DNA from 4 places in the Yersinia vastinensis genome. Region 4 is predicted to be linked to each of the others. Evidence: predicted binding sites of a transcription regulator. Region 4 holds the regulator's gene; each other region holds the start of a gene.

Region 1 (5,658 bases), 1.8 Mb from region 4:
CAGCTCATTTAGTCAAGGCAACTGTTTTATCGTCCTTGAACGAGAGCGGGGTTCGGTGGCGGTCGGTGAAACCGTTGAGATCGAATTATTTAACGGGTTATTGAATTAGTCGATTGTTGAACAACTAATTGCTAAGAGGCTACTATGTTGCCGGAACTTTCCGATGCACAAACCCTGCGCTATAACCGGCAAATCATTCTGCGCGGTTTTGATTTTGATGGTCAGGAAAAACTAAACGCAGCCAAAGTCTTAATTGTTGGGTTGGGCGGCCTTGGATGTGCAGCAGCACAATATCTAGCCGTGGCAGGTATTGGCCATCTTACACTGCTGGATTTTGATACGGTTTCTCTTTCCAACTTACAACGACAAATTCTACACCGTGACAGCCGCATCGGTATGCCTAAAGTGACCTCTGCGGCACTGACGCTGTCAGAGCTGAACCCTGATGTAAAACTGGAAGCTATTGATGCACAACTAGATCATGAGTCACTTTCTGTTGTTATTGCAGAACATCAATTAGTACTGGATTGCACAGATAACGTCGCCAGCCGTGAGCAGCTTAATCGTCTATGTTATTTGCAGCATAAACCACTGGTGTCTGGCGCAGCAATCCGCATGGAGGGGCAAGTGAGTGTCTTTACTTATCAGGAGAATCAGCCCTGCTATCGCTGTTTGAGTCGATTGTTTGGCGATAACGCCCTGACCTGTGTTGAGGCTGGTGTCATGGCCCCATTGGTAGGGGTTATTGGTAATTTACAGGCCATGGAAGCCATTAAGCTGCTGGCTGATTACGGTCAGGTAATATCAGGTCGCATACTCATGTATGATGCCATGACGGCCGAGTTTCGTAGTATGAAACTGGCAAAAGATGCCAACTGCGAAGTTTGCAGTAAGGCAGAGTGAGACCATCGTCTAATCATTAAAATAAAAAAAGCTGATGCGATGCATCAGCTTTCTTATTAACACTCAATCAAATAATCAGGACTGAATACCTTGGCTACGCAGATAATCTTCGTAGTTACCGGTAAAGTCGATCAGTTTTTTCGGTGTCATTTCAATCACTCGGGTCGCCAGGGAGCTAACGAACTCACGGTCATGGGAGACGAAAATTAACGTACCTTCGTACATTTCCAATGCCATGTTCAGAGATTCGATGGATTCCATATCCAAGTGGTTGGTTGGTTCATCCATGATCAAAATGTTAGGGCGCTGCATCATCAACTTACCAAACAGCATCCGTCCTTTTTCACCACCAGACAGCACCTTAACTTTCTTCTTGATGTCGTCTTGGCTAAACAACAAACGGCCTAACACACTGCGCACAGCCTGCTCGTCGTCTTTTTCTTGCTTCCACTGACTCATCCAGTCAAATACAGTCAGGTCGATTTCAAAATCGCTGGCATGATCCTGTGCGTAGTAGCCAATTTTGCTATTTTCTGACCATTTAACCGTACCTGCATCAGCCTCATAATCCCCGACTAATGTTTTCAGTAAAGTCGATTTACCGATACCATTTGGCCCAAGGATTGCCACTTTCTCACCCACTTCCAAGCGCAAATTCAGGTTCTTAAACAGTGGACCGTTATCAAAACCTTTGGTCAACATTTCAACTTCTAGCGCATTACGGAACAGCTTTTTATCCTGATCAAAGCGGATAAACGGGTTCTGGCGGCTGGACGCTTTTACTTCATCAAGTTGAATTTTATCAATCTGACGAGCACGTGATGTGGCCTGCTTGGATTTAGAGGCGTTGGCACTAAAACGGCTAACAAATGATTGCAGTTCAGAGATCTGAGCTTTCTTCTTAGCGTTATCAGAGAGTAGACGCTCGCGGGCTTGCGTCGCCGCCGTCATATATTCGTCATAGTTACCCGGATAAACGCGTAATTCGCCGTAATCCAGATCTGCCATGTGCGTACAAACCATGTTTAGGAAGTGACGGTCATGGGAAATAATGATCATGGTGCTGCTACGTTCGTTCAGAACTTGTTCCAACCAGCGGATAGTATCGATATCCAAGTTGTTGGTTGGTTCATCGAGTAACAGAATTTCTGGGTCTGAGAACAGGGCCTGCGCCAGCAACACACGCAGTTTCCAGCCGGGAGCAATTTCGCTCATCAGGCCGTAATGCTGTTCAACAGGAATACCAACACCAAGTAGCAATTCACCGGCACGGGCTTCTGCGCTGTAACCATCCATTTCACCGTAGGCCACTTCCAGATCAGCGACTTTATAGCCATCTTCTTCGCTCATCTCAGCGAGGGCGTAAATGCGGTCGCGCTCTTCTTTTACTTCCCACAGTTCGCCGTGCCCCATAATGACGGTGTCCAGCACAGTGTTGTTTTCAAAGGCGAATTGATCCTGACGTAATTTACCCAGACGCTCGTTTGGATCCAGGAAAACGTTACCGCCGCTTGGCACCAGATCACCACCGAGGATTTTCATGAATGTGGATTTACCACAGCCATTAGCGCCGATCAGGCCATAGCGATTACCGCCGCCGAATTTTACTGAAATGTTTTCAAACAGCGGCTTGCTGCCGAATTGCATGGTGATATTGTTAGTACTTAGCACAGAGCTCGCTCTCGATTGGATTACTGAATAGGGATATTCAAGAATACTAGAAAATGTGATTCGGCGCGCATTATGCCACAAGATGGCAAGAGTATCGCCTCCAGTTTGCATGAAATCTCAACAGGAAGATAAATCGGGGAATGAGCGGCGGCTACAGCAAGGCCTATCACCAGAAAAAGGGCCAAATAGCCCCTTCTCAATAAAGCTCAGATGGTATGTGTCAGTTAGGCACTTTATTGCTGCATTGCAATGCACCGCCTTTATTCAACAAGAAAGGCCGGAGATAACCCACCGTATTCGACATTGGCAATACTTCTTCACTTAGATGGATATTCAGTGTCTCACTGAGATAATCGCGACGTTTTTGTATTCTGTGCCAAACATCTGGATAACGGGTAGCCAGTTCATCACGTAACGGTTTGTCAGCCAAAGCAATACAGTCCTCTGCGCTAACTCCTGCATAGCCTTTTACCGAAGGGATAATATCAATTTGGAATAGCATCCCGCTGCGAATTTTCTCTTCTGAACCAGAATAAATCGGCGAACAAAGCCACTCTTCATCCGCAGTCAAATGACCTGGATTTAATGACCAGTGGTATTGCGCTTTAGGGAAAATAGTTTCCACTAGCGCATACATCTCTTTGCCGGGCATTCCGATTCGAATGCTTTCCAGCCAAGCCACTACCGTGGAGTAATAAGGAATAGCAACCTTATCAAGGTAATCTCTTTGCGCTTTTGGTAGCTCATCTGCATGATGGACGGCATAACCGGTTCGGCTACTTAAGCCGCCTTTAAAGCCCGTGGTCAATGATATTTTATCACCTAGCGTTACCGTTTTATCGCCCGGATACAGATTAGCCTGTTCAAAACGATCACCCGTGGCAGCAATTATCACAACGGTGTTCGGTTGCCCTTCATCTGTCAGATAACTGCCAAGTTGTTTTTCTGTTATGCCAATATCTACTGCAGCTAATGCACTGAGAACGCAATTTGATGCCAAATTAGCGCCATATTCATAATGAGCTAATTCATTAGCACTGTTTGTCGCCCTAGCCGCCACATCACTGCCAATAAATAGATTTGTCGCATTCGTTACCGACGCTGCCGATGAAACAGACTTCTTGATAGCATCGAGAAGAAAATAGGGAACATCAAATAGCTGGCTATTATCTTCTAACTTGCTGGTGAACAATTTCCACCCCACCACTCCGACATTTTTTGCCTGTCGTATTCCGGTTTCAGCCAGTAATTCCGCCATGGTTTTAGTGGTGTCCATCGGCTGATTAGGCAGCGAAAAATAAGGAACATGGATCGCGGTATTTTTCACTCGGGCATATTGTGACAGCTTTAAATTCTCATTACCGAGCAATAAATAGATTTCGCCTGAAGCATGCACAACCATGGCAGCCTCTTCAAACCGCGGAATAAATCCGGCCAAATACTCGAAATTACCACCATGCTCTTTATCAGCATAAATAAGTAAGTAATCAATATTAGCGTAAGCCATATTACTGATAATTTTAGCTTTACGTGCAGCAATAGTGTCATCACTAAGCGCTACTTTAGCAACTGAAGTCAATCTTGGTGGTGCATCAATCGGGTTAAGTTTTACTTGGCGTTTCGTCATCATCTTTTTCATTATCCCGGTGAGTTAATGTACATTCATCTGGCCCATGACTTTTTACTATAACCACTTCGCATTGCGGGTAAAGGAAATGGTTAACCAACGATGTGGCCCTGACTCGCCAATCGCATGGGAGATTTCATCACGTATTTGGTCAAAATAAGAGACTCCGCTATTTTCCATCTCTGGTGGAATAACCACATGAATTTCGACAAATAATCCCCGACCAATACGGGTGGCGTAGTGTGAATAATCAACAAACTGGTACTTAGCCATTAGTCTGTCCATTAAGCTTTCCATCGATGCATCCAGTGTATCGGGTGTCATCTGTAATACTTCACGAACAGCGGCAATGACTGTTTTTATTGGAACTGGAATCAAGACCAATGTTAACAGTGCTAACACGCTAGGGTCAGTATAAACAATCAAATGTTCATAGCGCGTGCCTTCCATGCTCCAGGAAAGCAAAAAGGCCACTAATAAAGCAGAGCTAATACAAGCTGACATCAGCCAGCTTTTGGTATCCAATGCAATTAATTCAGACTTCACTCGTTTATTTAGGCGGCGTTGTTTTAAGAAGATAGTAAAACAGAAAACACTGACGACCAGCGCATAAACAATTGCCCAGCCAAGCTCCAGCTCCCGCCCTCCATCGATAATCCCTTTAATAGCATTAACAAAAGCATACAGACAAAGGAAAGCCAGTAGACTGCCATTAAAGGCCAAAACTAAAGGTTCGACATGCCAGAAACCATATTGAAAACGCCGGCTATTGGGTTGACCCAGTAATCGAGATACCAATAAAGATAAACTGCACATCCCAGCATCTAACGCAGAAAACATACCATCAAAAATAATCGACATTGAGCCACACACAATACCGAAAACGATGCCCATAATGGCAATAAACAAGGTACAAAAAATCGAGCGGCGTAAAATTTGCTGTTCTAGTTTGGTATCATGCAGTATAGGAGCTACCTGTTCACTGAGTATTGTCATGATTACAACCTATTTTAGGGCAACTTATTGTTTTATATTGACCAATTGTTTTTATTCAGCTTGATACGTCAATCACGATAAACACAGTGACAATCAATCAAAGCTATGAGTAGTGTGTCATATTATTCCATTTTTACCAGTAAATTACGTGGTAATATCAAGAGATAAAATCAGGTTAATCTCTTGTTTTTACTTATTTAAAATAGCCTCTATTTTGTTATTAGGGATTTTATATCGTTAAATATCACATTAATAGATTAATTGAATAGCCTTTTTTAGTATTTATCTTAAAGCCATTCATCTCCGGAAGCTTATACTTTAATTCTAATAACAGAGTTGATTAATTTTAATAACATACATCAGTCATTAAAACTTGTAATTAAGAACAGTAAATGACCAGAAATTGTTATTCATCAAGAATACCGTATCTGCATAAAGATATTATGCACGACTGACGATAA
Region 2 (5,658 bases), 840 kb from region 4:
CATGTGGCTGTGCATCACCCAACAGCTGCATGTTCAGCGGCTTATTCAGGATACGGGTGCGGGTGAAGTGAGATAACATTTCGCCCGGCATGCCTTTTGGCAGTTCGATAGTTGAGTGGGAAGCAAACAGCTTGATGTTACCGATGTAACGGCTGCTGATATCACCTTCGTTAGCAATAGCACCAACGATATGACGAACTTCAACACCATCATCACGGCCCACTTCAATGCGGTACAGTTCCATCTCGCCGACATCACGACGCTCGCGACGCGCTGGACGATCGCCACCATCACGACTGTCAGAACGGTTGTCACGGCGGCTATCACCACGATCACGGCCACGGTCGTTACCACGGTCATCGCGAGAATTGAATTCACGCTGTGGACGACGTGGCGCTTCTGGTGGCAGGATCAAAGGACGTTCGCCCTGTGCCATTTTCAGCAATGCCGCAGCCAGAGTTTCAATATCAAACTCTTCTTCTGGTTGCAGTTTAGTCAGCAACGCACGGTACATATCCAAATCACTGCTTTCCAGTTGTTGGCTAACTTTAGCAGCAAACTTAGCTAAACGACGTTCGCTCAACAGCTGTGCATTTGGCAGCTCAACTTCAGGAATGGTCAGCTTCATAGTACGTTCAATGTTCTGCAACAGACGGCGTTCACGGTTCTCAACGAACAGTAACGCACGGCCAGCACGACCTGCACGACCAGTACGGCCAATACGGTGAACGTAAGACTCTGAATCCATAGGGATATCATAGTTTACCACTAGGCTGATACGTTCAACGTCCAAACCACGTGCGGCAACGTCAGTTGCAATCAGGATATCCAAACGGCCATCTTTCAGACGTTCCAGAGTCTGCTCACGCAGCGCTTGGTTCATGTCGCCGTTCAGTGCAGCGCTGCTATAACCGCTACGCTCCAAGGTTTCAGCAACTTCCAGAGTGGCGTTTTTAGTCCGCACGAAGATGATAGCGGCATCAAAATCTTCCGCTTCCAGGAAACGTACCAGCGCTTCGTTTTTACGATAGCCACCGCCCACTTTCCAATAGACTTGGCTAATATCAGGACGAGTTGTCACGCTAGACTGAATACGTACTTCCTGTGGCTCTTTCATAAAGCGACGGGTAATACGGCGAATAGCTTCTGGCATAGTTGCAGAGAACAAGGCGGTCTGATGTTCAGCCGGGATCTGCGCCAGAATGTTTTCAACGTCTTCGATAAAGCCCATGCGCAGCATTTCATCTGCTTCGTCCAATACTAAACCTTTCAGGTTGGACAAATTAAGAGTACCGCGTTTCAGGTGGTCTAACAGACGACCTGGGGTGCCAACAACAACTTGTGGCCCCTGGCGCAAAGCGCGTAATTGAACGTCATAACGCTGGCCACCGTAAAGGGCCACAACGTTAACGCCTTTAATATCTTTAGAGAAGCTCGTTAATGCTTCAGCAACCTGAATCGCCAACTCACGGGTTGGAGCCAGTACCAGCACCTGCGGTGCTTTCAGTTCTGGGTCGATGTTGTGCAACAGCGGAAGCCCGAATGCAGCAGTTTTGCCGCTACCGGTTTGCGCCATACCAAGAACATCGCGACCGTTCAACAGGTGTGGAATACATTCCAATTGAATTGGAGATGGTTTTTCATAACCCAAAGTAGTCAGGGCAGAAAGAATAGGAGCAGACAGCCCCAAATCAGCGAAAGAGGTTTCAAGCTCAGTAGTCATGTACACGTGCCTCATTAATAATGGCAGCCAGTCTACATAACTCGTCGAGAAAATTTTCAGTCATTTTCATTGAAAAGTGTGAACCGGCTCAAATTAGATTATAAAACGAACAAAAAGGCCATCACCCGTTAAGGTGATAAACTTTGGTAAAAACCAAGGTATATCAGGCTGATAGTTGTTCGTCAGCTATTGCTGGTCCGATTCCGATAGGTCGTCTTGTTCTTGGCCCAAAAGCGCCAATTCCAACAATGCATAGCGGTGCTCAACAAAGTTATGAACGTTGTTAGCTACCGTCAGTTTGAACAGCGCCGAAGCGGTGTCCTTGTCCCCCAGACTTAGGTAATGCTTACCTAAATAGAAGTCAGTTTCACTGAGATGCTCAGCGAGCGAAGTGTTATCCGTTGCATCTGCCTTGAGCCTTTCCATCAGCGTTTTTTCGCTGATCGTGCCCAGGTAGAATTCGACAATATTCCATCCCCATTGCCCTCTGTCCGATTTTTCATAGCGCTGTTGTAGCGCTACTGCAGCTGTCTTAGGATCGATTTCTCTTTCCACCAGATACAGCCATAACGAACGGAAGGGATCATTTGGATCGTCTTGATAAAACGCCTGCAGATCATCCTGCGCCAACGGGAGTCGACCGCCATAATACAGAGCGATACCCCGGTTTAAACGCGCGTAATTGTAAGTTGGATCAAGCTCTAGTACAGAATCAAACGCTTCATAGGCAGCATCAAAATTGCCTGCCTGCGTTAAATAAATGCCCAGATAGTTGAAAACTTCTGGCATATCAGGACGAATAGCTAACGCTTGCGAAAAATCATTTCGCGCTAGTGCCCGTAGCCCGAGGCTATCATACAGCACTCCGCGCTCATATAAAAGCTGTGCGCGCTCATCATCCGTAAGTGCCCGACTTGCAAGGATTTGTTCCATGCGCGCCAGAATCACTTCCTGCTGCAACGTAGGTTGCAACGGGATTGCCAATACCTCGTCTTTACGCCAATCATGGTTGCTGCATCCTGCCAGCATGAGTGCTGTCACAACGTAACACCAGCGCAAGAAAGGCTTCATTTCCTACTCCCGAAGACAAACATTGGATAAATATCCTTTCATCCATTTGTTTAATACAAGAGCATCCTGCCCTCGAGATAACACTGCTCCTCACGAGTGAGTAAGGAGCAGTGAAATACTAAATTACTCTGCTGCTTCTGGTGCCGGTGCTTCTGCGTCAGGAGTAGTAGCTTCTTTGATGCTCAGGCGGATACGGCCCTGACGATCAACTTCCATTACTTTCACTGGCACTTCTTGGCCCATTTGCAGATAGTCAGTCACTTTCTCTACGCGCTTGTCAGCGATTTGAGAAATATGAACCAGACCTTCTTTACCACCGCCGATAGCAACAAATGCACCGAAATCAACGATACGAGTCACTTTACCCGCATAGATACGGCCCACTTCGATTTCAGCAGTAATTTCTTCGATACGACGGATAGCATGTTTTGCTTTGTCACCGTCAGTTGCTGCAATCTTAATGGTGCCATCATCTTCGATTTCAATAGTGGTGCCCGTTTCATCAGTCAGCGCACGAATCACAGAACCACCTTTACCGATCACATCCTTGATTTTCTCAGGATTGATTTTCATGGTGTAGATACGTGGAGCAAACTCAGAGATATCGCCACGAGGTGTGCTGATAGCCTGTTCCATAACACCCAGAATGTGCAGACGCGCACCCTTAGCTTGGTTCAGAGCCACCTGCATGATTTCGCGGGTGATACCTTCAATTTTAATGTCCATTTGCAGTGCGGTGATACCGTCACGGCTACCGGCCACTTTAAAGTCCATGTCGCCCAAGTGATCTTCGTCACCCAGAATGTCAGACAGAACAACAAAGTTTTCTTCGTCTTTAACCAGACCCATTGCGATACCCGCAACAGCGGCTTTAATTGGCACACCTGCGTCCATCAGGGCCAAAGAAGCACCACAAACAGAAGCCATTGAGGAAGAACCGTTAGACTCGGTGATTTCAGAAACCACACGTACAGTATAAGGGAACTCGCTCGGGCTTGGCATCACTGCCATCACACCGCGTTTCGCCAGACGACCATGGCCAATCTCACGACGCTTCGGTGAGCCAACCATACCTGTTTCACCAACAGAATATGGAGGGAAATTATAGTGTAGCAGGAATGAGTCAGTACGCTCACCCATCAGCTCATCAATATTTTGCGCATCACGTGCAGTACCCAATGTTGCGGTAACCAATGCCTGAGTTTCACCACGGGTGAACAACGCAGAACCATGGGTACGTGGCAAGACACCAGTACGCACGTCCAGACCACGGATCATGTCTTTTTCGCGGCCATCGATACGTGGTTCGCCACGTAATACACGGCTACGAACTACATCTTTCTCAACGTTGCCCAGGATATCCTGAATTTCCGCAGCATCTAACGTATCGTCTTGCGCTAAAAGTGTGTCAGTAACGTCAGCTTTGATAGCGTCAATTTGTTCGTAACGTTCTTGTTTCTCAGTGATGCGATATGCGTCACCCAGACGATCCGCAGCCAATACAGCAACACGCGCATGCAGCTCTTCGTTAACAACTTCTGGCTGCCAATCCCACTTAGGTTTGCCTGCTTGCGCAACCAGTGCATTGATATTTTCAATCACAACTTGCTGTTGTTCGTGGCCGAAGACAACCGCGCCCAACATTTGATCTTCAGACAAGATGTCTGCTTCAGATTCAACCATCAATACCGCAGCAGCAGTACCGGCAACAACCAAGTCCAGACGGCTTTCTTTCAGCTCGTCAGTAGTTGGGTTCAGTACATACTGGTCGTTGATGAAACCAACGCGAGCAGCACCAATTGGGCCATTGAATGGAATACCTGACAGGCTCAGTGCCGCAGATGCACCAATCAGAGCCACGATGTCTGGGTTAACTTGTGGGTTAACGGAAACAACGGTTGCGATAACCTGAACTTCATTCAGGAAACTGTCTGGGAACAGTGGGCGAATTGGACGGTCAATCAGACGAGAAGTCAGTGTTTCGCCTTCACTTGGGCGGCCTTCACGACGGAAGAAGCTGCCTGGAATACGACCAGCAGCATAAGTACGCTCCTGATAGTTAACAGTCAGAGGGAAAAAGCTCTGGCCTGGTTTCGCTTTCTTTTGGCCAACAACAGTAACGAATACTGCGGTGTCATCCATGCTTACCATTACAGCAGCAGTTGCCTGGCGAGCCATCATGCCGGTTTCAATAGTGACGGTATGTTGGCCGTACTGGAATTTACGAATAATCGGAGTCAGCAAAGTAGTATCCTTATACTATGTGCGGTGCCGGATCGTATTGACGATCTCATCCACCTATTACTATTACCTTCACACTGCATCCTCGCGACTAATGACAATCCTTAACTCTGATTGAGTTAAAGTCTCTCATTAGCCGCGCGAACCTCTGCACCGGAAGATCCTATTTTATAAAAATGTAAAACAACAACAATAATATACTAGCGTATTTTATCATTGCTTCTTAGAAAAAAGGGGCCAATTTGGCCCCTTTCTCCCGAAACTCGCAGACTTAGCGACGCAGACCCAGACGTTCGATCAGGGAAGTATAACGTGCTACATCTTCACGCTTCAGGTAGTCCAGCAGCTTACGACGCGTGGATACCATACGCAGCAGACCACGACGACTGTGGTGATCTTTTTTGTGCTCGGAGAAGTGACCTTGCAAATGGTTAATTTGAGCAGTCAACAGAGCAACCTGAACTTCGCTTGAACCGGTGTCATTGGCACCGCGACCGAAGTCAGCAACGATTTTAGCTTTCGCTTCAACACTTAGAGACATGATACAACTCCAAATATATAGATAAATTAAGACAGGCGCCGATCTCTAATTCAGCAACCCAATATGTAAGCCGCACTATTCT
Region 3 (5,658 bases), 1.5 Mb from region 4:
TCACCTTGAATATTGGCGAGTTTTTTCATTTCTGGCACGGCATTGACCAGAGCATCAACCCCCAGTTTTCCGGCAGTATAGTTAGATTTGGTCGCTGAATCACCGCCACCGGCAATAGTTCCCCCAGTTGCCAACAAGGTTATATTAGGTAGAGCAAAGGCCGAACCGCTGATCCCTGCTAAGATTCCGGCTAAGACAGTTAGCTTTATAGATTTCATATTATGACTCCATTATTTATAAGCTAGTGAATTATCCGGAATATCCATATAAAAACTGTGACATTTACTGTGCTTTAGGAATACGTGGAGCTATTAACCAAAACCCCGTATGATTGCGCGTTTTTAGTACCGCCAAAAAGTGAAGACAATGACTCAAACCTTTATTCCCGGCAAAGACGCCGCGCTGGAAGACTCCATCTCCCGCTTTCAGCAAAAACTGAGCGACCTCGGTTTTAATATTGAAGAAGCCTCCTGGCTGAACCCGGTTCCTCACGTTTGGTCGGTACATATCCGCGATCGTGACTGCCCGCTGTGTTTTACCAATGGCAAAGGTGCCAGCAAGAAAGCGGCACTGGCTTCGGCCTTGGGGGAATATTTCGAGCGTTTATCAACAAACTATTTCTTCGCCGATTTCTATCTGGGCAAAGGCATTGCAGAGGGCGATTTCGTTCATTATCCGAACGAGAAATGGTTCCCAATCCCTGAAGATGACTTACTGCCAGAAGGTATTTTGGATGAGCGCCTGTTGGCGTTTTACGATCCAGAGCAAGAGTTGCTTGCCAGTGATCTGGTGGATTTGCAGTCGGGTAATGCCAAACGAGGAATCTGCTCACTGCCTTTCACTCGCCAGTCAGATTTAGAAACCGTCTATATTCCTATGAATATTATCGGCAATCTGTATGTATCAAACGGCATGTCTGCCGGGAATACCGCCAATGAGGCTCGTGTGCAGGCATTATCAGAAGTGTTTGAACGCTCGGTAAAAAATCGCATTATCGCGGAATCAATCAGCTTGCCAGAAATCCCAGTTGAGGTGCTCAATCGCTATCCAGGCGTCGTAGAGGCCATTGCCAAACTGGAAGAAGAAGGTTTCCCAATCCTCTCTTACGATGCGTCATTAGGTGGTGCTTACCCAGTCATTTGTGTGGTGCTGTTTAACCCATCAAATGGCACCTGTTTTGCTTCATTCGGCTCACACCCTGACTTTGGTGTTGCCCTTGAACGTACCGTGACTGAGTTATTACAAGGCCGCAGCCTGAAAGATTTGGATGTCTTTACTGCACCAACCTTTGACGATGAAGAAGTCGCTGAACATACCAATCTGGAAACGCATTTTATTGATTCAAGCGGCCTGATCAGTTGGGATATGTTTAAAGAAGAGGCTGACTATCCGTTTGTTGATTGGAGCTTTAAAGGCACTACCGAAGAAGAGTTCGCAACGTTGATGGACATCTTTAAGCAAGAAGACGCTGAGGTGTATATCGCTGATTATGAACATCTTGGTGTTTATGCTTGCCGAATTCTGGTACCGGGGATGTCAGATATTTATCCTGCCGAAGACTTGTTAATGGCAAACAACACTATGGGTGTACATCTGCGCGACACAATTCTAGCGCTACCGGACAGTGACTGGCAGCCAGAGCAGTATCTGGAACTCATTCAGAAATTGGACGACGACGGTTTGGATGATTTCGCGCGGGTGCGTGAACTGCTCGGCATCGCCTCTGGCAAAGATAACGGCTGGTATACCCTGCGTGTCGGTGAACTGAAATCTATGCTGGCACTGGCGGGCGGTGATTTGGAACAAGCGCTGATTTGGGTAGAATGGACACAAGATTTCAACTCTTCGGTCTTCACTGCAAAACAGGCCAATTATTACCGTTGCCTGCAAACCTTACTGTTGCTGACCCAAGAGCCAGATCGTGATCCTGTGCAATATCACAGCGCCTTTGTGAAGATGTATGGTCAGGAAGCTGTAGAGACAGCCTCAGCAGCACTCGTCGGTGAAGTGCGCTTTAATGGTTTATTCAGTGTTGATGAAGAGCTGAAAGCCCTCCCTGCGCATCAAGCCCTGTTGGGTGCCTATGCCAAATTACAAGCGGCTAAACGCCGCTATTGGTCTAAAGGCGAATAAACACCCTTCAAGTAAAGCGGCAATTGTCGCTTTACTTTTCCCTTTCACGGCACGTTCCCCCTCTATTTAATTTTTGCAATTATTCCTGATGAAAATAAATACAAATAACCAAAAGCAATAATTGTTTTTGTCATAAAAAAACGTTATTTTCTGACGCCACGTTGAGTGGAAATAGCACCTTTAAACAAACATTATTTGTCATTCAGATAAAATAGCTGCAAAGGTGAATAAAGCGTTAATTTTTAATGATGGCGAAAAATAAAAATAGCTACAAATACTCCTTTTAATTAACGTTTCCAACGGCTTTAAAACAGAGCAATCAAAATTTTTTGTAAATCTTAAAATATTTTTTCACTTTAAAAATCAACAACTTAACTTCATTAGACACACATTTTGTAGTGTTTTATAGCGAACTAAACTCGCGCAATATGATCCATATCAATTTTCACGCTATACTGCTTTGCTAGTATCTCGTTGTGCTTTATTAACCCTTAAGAGAGAGTTAGTGTGAAAGCTGACAACCCCTTCGATGCATTATTACCTGCGGCAATGGCTAAAGTAGCCGAAGATGCCGGTGTCTATAAAGCCACCAAGCATCCGCTAAAAACCTTTTATTTAGCGATTACTGCTGGTGTGTTTATTTCAATTGCGTTTGTTTTTTATATTACTGCGACTACCGGTACTGCGGGCGTGCCTTTCGGCTTTGCCAAGTTAGTGGGTGGTATTTGTTTCTCCCTGGGGCTAATGTTAGTAGTGGTATGTGGTGGTGATCTTTTCACTTCGACTGTACTCACAACTGTCGCCAAAGCCAGTGGCCGAATTACTTGGCGCCAACTGGGATGCAACTGGGTTAATGTCTATATTGGGAACCTAGTCGGTGCACTATTCTTTGTGTGCCTTATTTGGTTTGCAGGTCAATATATGGTGGCCAATGGTCAATGGGGTTTGAATGTTTTACAAACCGCCGACCATAAATTGCACCATACTTTTATTGAAGCCATCTGCTTGGGTATTTTGGCTAACTTGATGGTCTGCCTTGCGGTGTGGATGAGTTACTCCGGCCGTACCATAATGGACAAGATGTTCGCGATGATTTTACCGGTGGGAATGTTTGTTGCCAGCGGCTTTGAGCATAGCATCGCAAATATGTTTATGATTCCTATGGGTATTGTGATTAAAAACTTCGCTTCGCCTGAATTTTGGCAATCCATAGGAGCTGCACCTGAGCAATTTGCTCACTTAACCGTAAGTAACTTTATTATTGATAACCTGATCCCCGTCACTATCGGTAACATCATTGGCGGCGGATTATTGGTAGGTTTGACTTACTGGGTAATTTATCTGCGCGGTGACCAGCAACACTGAGTGGCCGCACACGGTTTTCGAAGAAATTCACATTAAAAGGTAGATGCATTATGACCGAACTTAATGAAAAATTGGCCAAAGCATGGCAGGGTTTTACCAAAGGCGATTGGCAGAATGAAGTCAACGTTCGTGACTTCATCCAGAAAAACTACACTCCTTATGAAGGCGATGAGTCATTCCTTGCCGGCCCTACCGAAGCGACCACCAAGTTGTGGGACATGGTTATGGAAGGTATCAAACTGGAAAACCGCACCCATGCGCCAGTTGATTTTGATACCGACGTAGCTTCAACCATCATTTCCCATGATGCTGGCTACATCAACAAAGATCTGGAAACCATCGTTGGTTTGCAGACTGAAAAACCATTGAAACGTGCCCTGATTCCATTCGGCGGCATCAAAATGGTAGAAGGCTCTTGCAAAGTTTACGGCCGTGAACTTGACCCGCAACTGAAAAAAGTCTTCACCGAATACCGTAAAACGCATAACCAAGGTGTGTTCGACGTTTATACCAAAGATATCCTGAACTGCCGTAAGTCTGGTGTACTGACTGGTCTGCCAGATGCTTATGGCCGTGGCCGTATCATCGGTGACTATCGTCGCGTAGCCGTTTACGGTATCGACTTCCTGATGAAAGACAAACTGGCTCAGTTCAACTCTTTACAGGATGACCTGGAAAACGGTAAAGATCTGGAAATGACTATCCAGCTGCGCGAAGAAATTGCTGAACAGCATCGTGCTCTGGCTCAGATCAAAGAAATGGCAGCCAAATATGGTTGTGATATCTCCGGTCCTGCGACTAACGCACGTGAAGCTGTACAGTGGACTTACTTCGGCTATCTGGCTGCGGTTAAATCTCAGAACGGTGCTGCAATGTCCTTCGGTCGCGTGTCTACTTTCCTTGACGTGTACATTGAACGCGACATGAAAGAAGGCAAACTGACTGAAGAAGAAGCGCAAGAACTGATTGACCATTTGGTTATGAAACTGCGTATGGTTCGCTTCCTGCGTACGCCTGAGTATGATGAGCTGTTCTCTGGTGACCCAATCTGGGCAACTGAGTCTCTGGCAGGTATGGGCGTTGATGGCCGTACTCTGGTGACTAAAACCAGCTTCCGCTTCCTGAATACCCTGTACACCATGGGGCCTTCTCCAGAGCCGAATATGACCATCCTGTGGTCAGAAAAACTGCCACTGAATTTCAAAAAATTTGCCGCTAAAGTGTCTATCGATACTTCATCTGTACAGTATGAAAACGATGACCTGATGCGCCCTGACTTCAACAACGATGACTATGCCATCGCGTGTTGTGTTAGCCCGATGATTGTCGGTAAACAAATGCAGTTCTTCGGTGCTCGTGCAAACTTGGCGAAAACCATGTTGTACGCAATCAACGGTGGCGTTGACGAAAAACTGAAAATTCAGGTTGGTCCGAAAGAAGCGCCAATGATGGACGACGTGCTGGACTATGACAAAGTCATGGACCGCATGGACCACTTTATGGATTGGCTGGCTAAACAATACGTTACCTCGCTGAACATCATTCACTACATGCATGACAAGTACAGCTATGAAGCTGCGCTGATGGCACTGCATGACCGTGATGTTTACCGTACTATGGCGTGTGGTATTGCAGGTCTGTCTGTTGCTGCTGACTCCCTGTCTGCTATCAAATATGCCAAAGTAAGCACCATCCGTGATGCTGATGGCTTGGCTATCGACTTCAACATCGAAGGCGAGTATCCACAGTTTGGTAACAACGACTCACGCGTTGATGATATTGCTTGTGACCTGGTTGAGCGCTTCATGAAGAAAATTCAGAAGCTGCGTACTTACCGTGGTGCCGTAGCAACTCAGTCTGTGCTGACCATCACCTCTAACGTGGTTTATGGTAAGAAAACAGGTAACACCCCAGATGGTCGCCGTGCTGGTGCTCCATTCGGTCCAGGTGCTAACCCAATGCACGGCCGTGACCAGAAAGGTGCTGTTGCCTCTCTGACCTCTGTTGCTAAACTGCCGTTTGCTTATGCGAAAGATGGTATTTCTTATACCTTCTCTATCGTGCCAAACGCGCTGGGTAAAGACGATGAAGTTCGTAAAGCTAACCTGGCAGGTCTGATGGATGGTTACTTCCATCACGAGTCGTCCATTGAAGGTGGTC
Region 4 (5,658 bases):
ATCGCCGTTGCAGCGCCCTACCGCTGCTGCCGAAAATCACAACACCGCTGCTGATCATTCATGCCAAAGATGATCCTTTTATGACGGCCGAGGTTATCCCGAACCTGAGCGAGTTACCGGATAATATTGATTATCAACTCACTGAACATGGCGGCCATGTGGGTTTTGTTGGCGGCTCATTAAAACACCCACAAATGTGGCTGGAACAACGCATTCCCACTTGGCTTTCCCCTTATCTGGAGCAGCAGTCATGATGATTCCCTGGCAGCAAATCGACAGCGAAACGCTGGATAATTTGCTGGAAGCTTTTGTGTTACGTGAAGGCACTGATTACGGCGAACATGAGCGATCGTTAGCACAAAAAGTTGAGGACGTGCGTCGCCAATTGATGAGTGGAGAAGCGGTGCTCGTGTGGTCCGAGTTACATGAAACCATCAATATCATGCCACGCGGCGCATTTCGGGCCGGCGTCGAAGAGTCGCCATAATACTCACTGGGTCACGACGGCCTGCAAGTAAAAATCAGGGTGACAAGCCAGACACTTTGCCCTAAAAATAACCATTAACGATAAAAAAACAGGCAATTGCAGCCCGTCCACTCAATGGAGTTATAGCTAATATGTCAACTAAACATCCGGTTATCGCCGTTACCGGCTCAAGTGGCGCGGGGACGACAACGACCAGCTTGGCGTTTCGCAAAATTTTCCAGCAATTGAATATCCGTGCGGCACAAATTGAAGGCGATAGCTTCCATCGCTATACCCGCCCTGAAATGGATGCTGCCATCCGTAAAGCCCGGGATCAAGGCCGACATATTAGCTATTTTGGCCCAGAGGCCAATGACTTTGGTCAGTTAGAAGAAAGTGTTTCACAATACGGCGAGCATGGCACGGGTCGCTCACGTAAATATTTACATACCTATGATGAGGCTGTGCCCTATAACCAAGTTCCGGGCACTTTCACACCATGGGAGGCATTGCCGGAACCGACTGATGTCCTGTTTTATGAAGGGCTGCATGGCGGAGTCGTTACCGAGCATCATGATGTGGCTAAACACGTAGACTTATTGGTTGGTGTGGTGCCCATCGTCAATCTGGAGTGGATTCAGAAATTGGTGCGCGATACCGGCGAGCGCGGCCATTCTCGTGAAGCAGTGATGGATTCTGTGGTGCGCTCCATGGACGATTATATTAATTACATCACGCCGCAGTTCTCACGCACGCACATCAACTTCCAGCGCGTCCCCACCGTCGATACTTCTAACCCCTTCGCCGCCAAAGCCATTCCTTCACTGGATGAAAGTTTTGTTGTTATTCACTTTAGAGGTTTGGATCAAATCGATTTCCCCTATTTACTGGCGATGCTTCAAGGGTCATTTATATCGAACATCAATACGTTAGTCGTGCCCGGCGGGAAAATGGGGCTAGCAATGGAGCTGATTATGGCCCCGCTCGTCCAGCGACTATTGGAAGGTAAAAAGATTAATTAATATCCTTGGTACTTGAAGTCGCAACCAACATCTTCGCAGCTTCAAGTACGTAGGGTTTGCTTATGCGATTTCGCGGATTTCAAAACTGTGGGTAATTGTTGCCGCTTTTCCCAACATCAAAGAAACCGAGCAATATTTTTCAGCCGACAACTGAACAGCACGCTCAACAATTTTATCGGTCAGATCTTTGCCGCTGACAATAAAGTGTAGGTTGATTTGCGTAAACAAACGTGGCGCTTCTTCCCGGCGTTGTGAAGTTAAGGTCACTTCGCAATCACGCACATCGTTACGCCCTTTTTGCAAGATAGAAACAACATCAATTGCGCTACAGCCGCCTGCTGACATTAATAGCATTTCCATTGGGCTTGGTGCTTTGTCTCCCGCATTCCCATCCATCAAAACTTGATGACCTGAGGCGGATTCACCCAAAAATGTCAGCCCCTCAACCCACTTTACTCGTGCCTGCATAACTCTTGCTCCCGGTTAAATTTTCTATTTCAGACTACCCTTTCATTTACAAACTCGCAATGTAACCCGATGTTCATCATGCTGAAGCGATACAACACAAGACAGTCGCCTCATCCTGTGCTACAAACAGAATCGAAAGTGTTGTTTCTAGAATTAAATAGGGTAGCTTCTCAATACTCAGTGAAGGGTTTCTATCCGGTACGTATCTTGGCTATACCTTTCGGCAGTTGAGCAAATTAATATGCTAAGAGAAAGTGTATTTTATAAGCACGCCGCGCAGGGAACTCTGAGCCCTGTTAAGTTAGGCAGCGATAACAACAGAGGATAACAGCGAATGGTTCTCGGCAAGCCACAAACAGACCCGACTCTCGAATGGTTCCTGTCTCATTGCCATATCCACAAATATCCATCGAAGAGTACGCTAATTCACCAAGGTGAAAAGGCCGAAACGCTTTACTACATCGTGAAAGGCTCCGTTGCGGTGCTTATCAAAGATGAAGAAGGTAAAGAGATGATTCTCTCCTATTTAAACCAAGGGGATTTCATCGGCGAGCTTGGATTATTTGAAGAAGGCCAAGAACGCAGTGCTTGGGTTAGAGCAAAAACCGCCTGTGAAGTGGCTGAAATTTCTTACAAAAAATTCCGCCAGCTAATTCAGGTCAATCCAGATATTTTGATGCGCCTGTCTTCGCAAATGGCGAGTCGCTTACAGATTACGTCTGAGAAGGTGGGTAACCTCGCTTTCCTTGATGTGACTGGGCGCATTGCACAAACGCTGCTTAATCTGGCAAAACAACCTGATGCCATGACCCACCCAGATGGGATGCAGATTAAGATTACCCGCCAGGAAATTGGTCAAATAGTTGGCTGCTCCCGCGAAACTGTGGGGCGGATACTAAAAATGCTGGAAGATCAGAACCTGATCTCCGCACACGGTAAAACGATTGTCGTTTACGGCACTCGTTAATTCCCCATAAACCGGTGCCGATACCCTCGGCACCGGTTTTCTTCGCTGTATGATCAATAAATCTCTGGGGCCTAGATGAAGTGGCAACGGCTTATTTATCATCCTGAAGTGAACTATGCACTCCGCCAAACATTGGTTCTCTGCCTGCCTGCTGCACTGGGCTTTGCCATTGGCGATCTGCGGATGGGATTGATGTTCTCCCTGATACCCGCATGCTGTAATATTGCCTCGTTAGATACCCCACACCAGCATTTTTTCCGCCGCCTGATTATTGGCGGTGCGCTCTTTACCTTGTGCAGCTTCCTGACTCAACAGTTATTGTTGTGGGATATTCCACTGCCTTGGGTGATGTTGGGACTGGCATTGGTTCTGGGTGTTTCAGGGGCCATCAGCCCGCTCAATGGCCGCATGTTGCCTGCGGCGCTAATTGCTGCCATCTTCAGCCTGAGCATGGTGGGTCGCGCTCCCATCTGGCAAGCGCCATTAATGTGCGCCGTGGGGACCCTTTGGTACGGCGGTTTTACTTGGATTTGGTTCCGATTATGCAAAGACCAACCTATCCGCGAACCTTTGAGCCAGCTTTATCATTTATTGGCGGATTATTGCGATGCTAAATTCAGTTTGTTTGATCAGCATCTTGAGCCAGAAAAATCCCTACCGCCATTGCTCGACAGACAGCAAGGTATAATGGATAAAGTTAATCAGCTTTATCAGCAATTTAATCTGTTATCTAATGCGACGAAAACTGAACAAAAACGGCTAGTGAGCTTGTTCCAGATGGCGCTCGATTTACAAGAGCACATTACTGCGGCACTCAATCAGCCAGAAAAAGTGCAAGAGCTGATTGAGCAAACACCAATAATCACAGTTCTTCACCGCAATATGGATCAAATTTCGACCCAGATGCGAACCATTGCTGACGATATTCTCTATCACCATCGCGCTAAAGAACATTTCAGTGCTGGCAATGCGCTAGTCGAGCTGGAAGAGATTGCCCAACAACATCCAGACAATTCCGTGGCGCAATTTTGCTATTACCACATCAGCCATGTGACTCAAATCCTGAGTGATCGCCGCCCACAATATGACCGAGACTTGATGGCCAGCCAGTTATCCCAGCCTCTCTGGCCAGCATTTATCAGCTATTTATCGTTGAAATCCAGTCCATTGCGTGATGCGGCTCGTATGGGTGTCACTCTGGCAGCAGGGAGCTACATCGGTACGCTTATCCACTTACCTAAACCATACTGGATCTTGCTCACCATCATGCTGGTCACGCAAAACGGGTATAACGCGACCAAGATACGGATTCATCACCGTGCTATGGGGACGTTAATTGGGTTGATATTGGCGGCGGGTTTATTGCACTTGCAGATGCCGGAAGGGACAACCCTAAGCATCATGTTAGTCATCACCCTGCTCTGCTATCTGGTGCAACGCAAAAACTACGGTTTGTCCGTTATCGGCAGAACCATCACTACAGTGTATATCTTGCAGCTATTGACCGGAGAAGGGGCTGACTTCTTAGTTCCACGTTTACTCGATACCTTGATAGGCTGTGCTTTGGCCTTTGCCAGTGCCTTGTGGCTGTGGCCTCAGTGGCAAAGCGGCTTACTGCGTAAGAATGCGCATCAAGCACTTGATAGCTATCAGAAAATCTTACGCTTGCTACTGACACCTCATCCCAATATTGGCCAACTGGCCTATGAGCGACTTCAGGTGAATAAAACCAGTAACGCGGTGCTAAGTTCACTGAATCAGGCCATGCAAGAACCAGGATTTAATTCAAAATATTTGGCAGACATGCGGCTTTGGTCAACCCACAGTGAGCTTATTGTGGGGCATATCAATGAGATGACAATTCTGGTGCGAGAGCATCCACTAACCGAATCAGCTACCACCTCCGACAGTGCTCATAGCCTGATGAGCATCAAGGTGGCGCAGGATTATTTACAGTTATGTGAGATAGCAATTCAACAATGCCAAGAGCGGTTAGTATCGGATGACAGTGAGGGGAATAACGATTTTGTTCAAATGCCGGATATTGACCCTGACACGCAACTTTCTGAGATGGAACGTAATTTACGGCGCATTCTGTCACATCTCAGTGTGATGCATACTGTTTCATCATTAGCATGGCAACAACAGCCACACCACGGAATTTGGCGCAGCCGAAAGCTACGTGACAAAACATAAAAGCAAAAAGAGAGGCCAAGTGCCTCTCTTTTAATGCTTATCTCACTTCAGCTTAGTGTGTATCAACCAAACTGGCGATGGCTTTTTCCAAACACGCCATGCCTTGCTTGATATCCTCCAACTCAACCACCAGAGAAGGGGCCAAGCGCAATACATCCGGCCCGGCATTGAGGATCATGACGCCATTCGCTGCCGCTGCGGTCAGGAATTCCCGCGCACGCCCATGATATTGCGGCGTTAACTCTGCACCAATTAATAACCCCATGCCGCGGATATCTCCGAACACCGGATACCGGCTGTTGATATCTTGCAGAGCCTGTACAAACAGGCCGTGGCGCTGTTCGATGCCATCAAGTACTTCAGGGGTGTTGATGACATCCAATGCCGCTTCTGCGACCGCACAGGCCAGAGGATTGCCACCATAGGTGGTGCCATGCGTACCGACAGCCATCACTGATGCGATCTCTTCCGTGGTCAGCATCGCACTGACGGGGAAGCCGCCCCCCAGCGCTTTCGCCGTCGTGAGGATATCGGGGGTC

Evidence for each region. Region 4 encodes CRP, which controls carbon source genes, mostly activating them, when cyclic AMP is high. Its sites were predicted from a motif close to ATGTGANNNNNNTCACAT; they were not measured.
Region 1: the regulator CRP is predicted to act here: its motif matches at 2,628-2,645, upstream of ACIOG0_RS14805 (ABC-F family ATPase).
Region 2: the regulator CRP is predicted to act here: its motif matches at 1,800-1,817, upstream of yrbN (protein YrbN).
Region 3: the regulator CRP is predicted to act here: its motif matches at 2,560-2,577, upstream of focA (formate transporter FocA).

The regions. Positions count from the first base shown of each region.
Region 1 is NZ_CP173260.1:3,176,692-3,182,349, forward strand. It holds gene moeA (molybdopterin molybdotransferase MoeA) at 1-109, shown strand, start outside; gene moeB (molybdopterin-synthase adenylyltransferase MoeB) at 145-903, shown strand; gene ACIOG0_RS14805 (ABC-F family ATPase) at 979-2,574, opposite strand; gene ACIOG0_RS14810 (Xaa-Pro peptidase family protein) at 2,795-4,213, opposite strand; gene ACIOG0_RS14815 (cation diffusion facilitator family transporter) at 4,259-5,197, opposite strand.
Region 2 is NZ_CP173260.1:4,176,848-4,182,505, forward strand. It holds gene ACIOG0_RS19290 (DEAD/DEAH family ATP-dependent RNA helicase) at 1-1,723, opposite strand, end outside; gene yrbN (protein YrbN) at 1,713-1,793, opposite strand; gene nlpI (lipoprotein NlpI) at 1,910-2,794, opposite strand; gene pnp (polyribonucleotide nucleotidyltransferase) at 2,918-5,038, opposite strand; gene rpsO (30S ribosomal protein S15) at 5,307-5,576, opposite strand.
Region 3 is NZ_CP173260.1:1,806,881-1,812,538, reverse strand. It holds gene ansB (L-asparaginase 2) at 1-218, opposite strand, end outside; gene ycaO (30S ribosomal protein S12 methylthiotransferase accessory factor YcaO) at 367-2,133, shown strand; gene focA (formate transporter FocA) at 2,641-3,498, shown strand; gene pflB (formate C-acetyltransferase) at 3,549-5,658, shown strand, end outside.
Region 4 is NZ_CP173260.1:261,430-267,087, reverse strand. It holds gene ACIOG0_RS01015 (hydrolase) at 1-254, shown strand, start outside; gene ACIOG0_RS01010 (YheU family protein) at 251-487, shown strand; gene ACIOG0_RS01005 (phosphoribulokinase) at 619-1,488, shown strand; gene ACIOG0_RS01000 (OsmC family protein) at 1,549-1,956, opposite strand; gene crp (cAMP-activated global transcriptional regulator CRP) at 2,291-2,923, shown strand; gene ACIOG0_RS00990 (YccS/YhfK family putative transporter) at 2,999-5,119, shown strand; gene ACIOG0_RS00985 (aspartate aminotransferase family protein) at 5,172-5,658, opposite strand, start outside.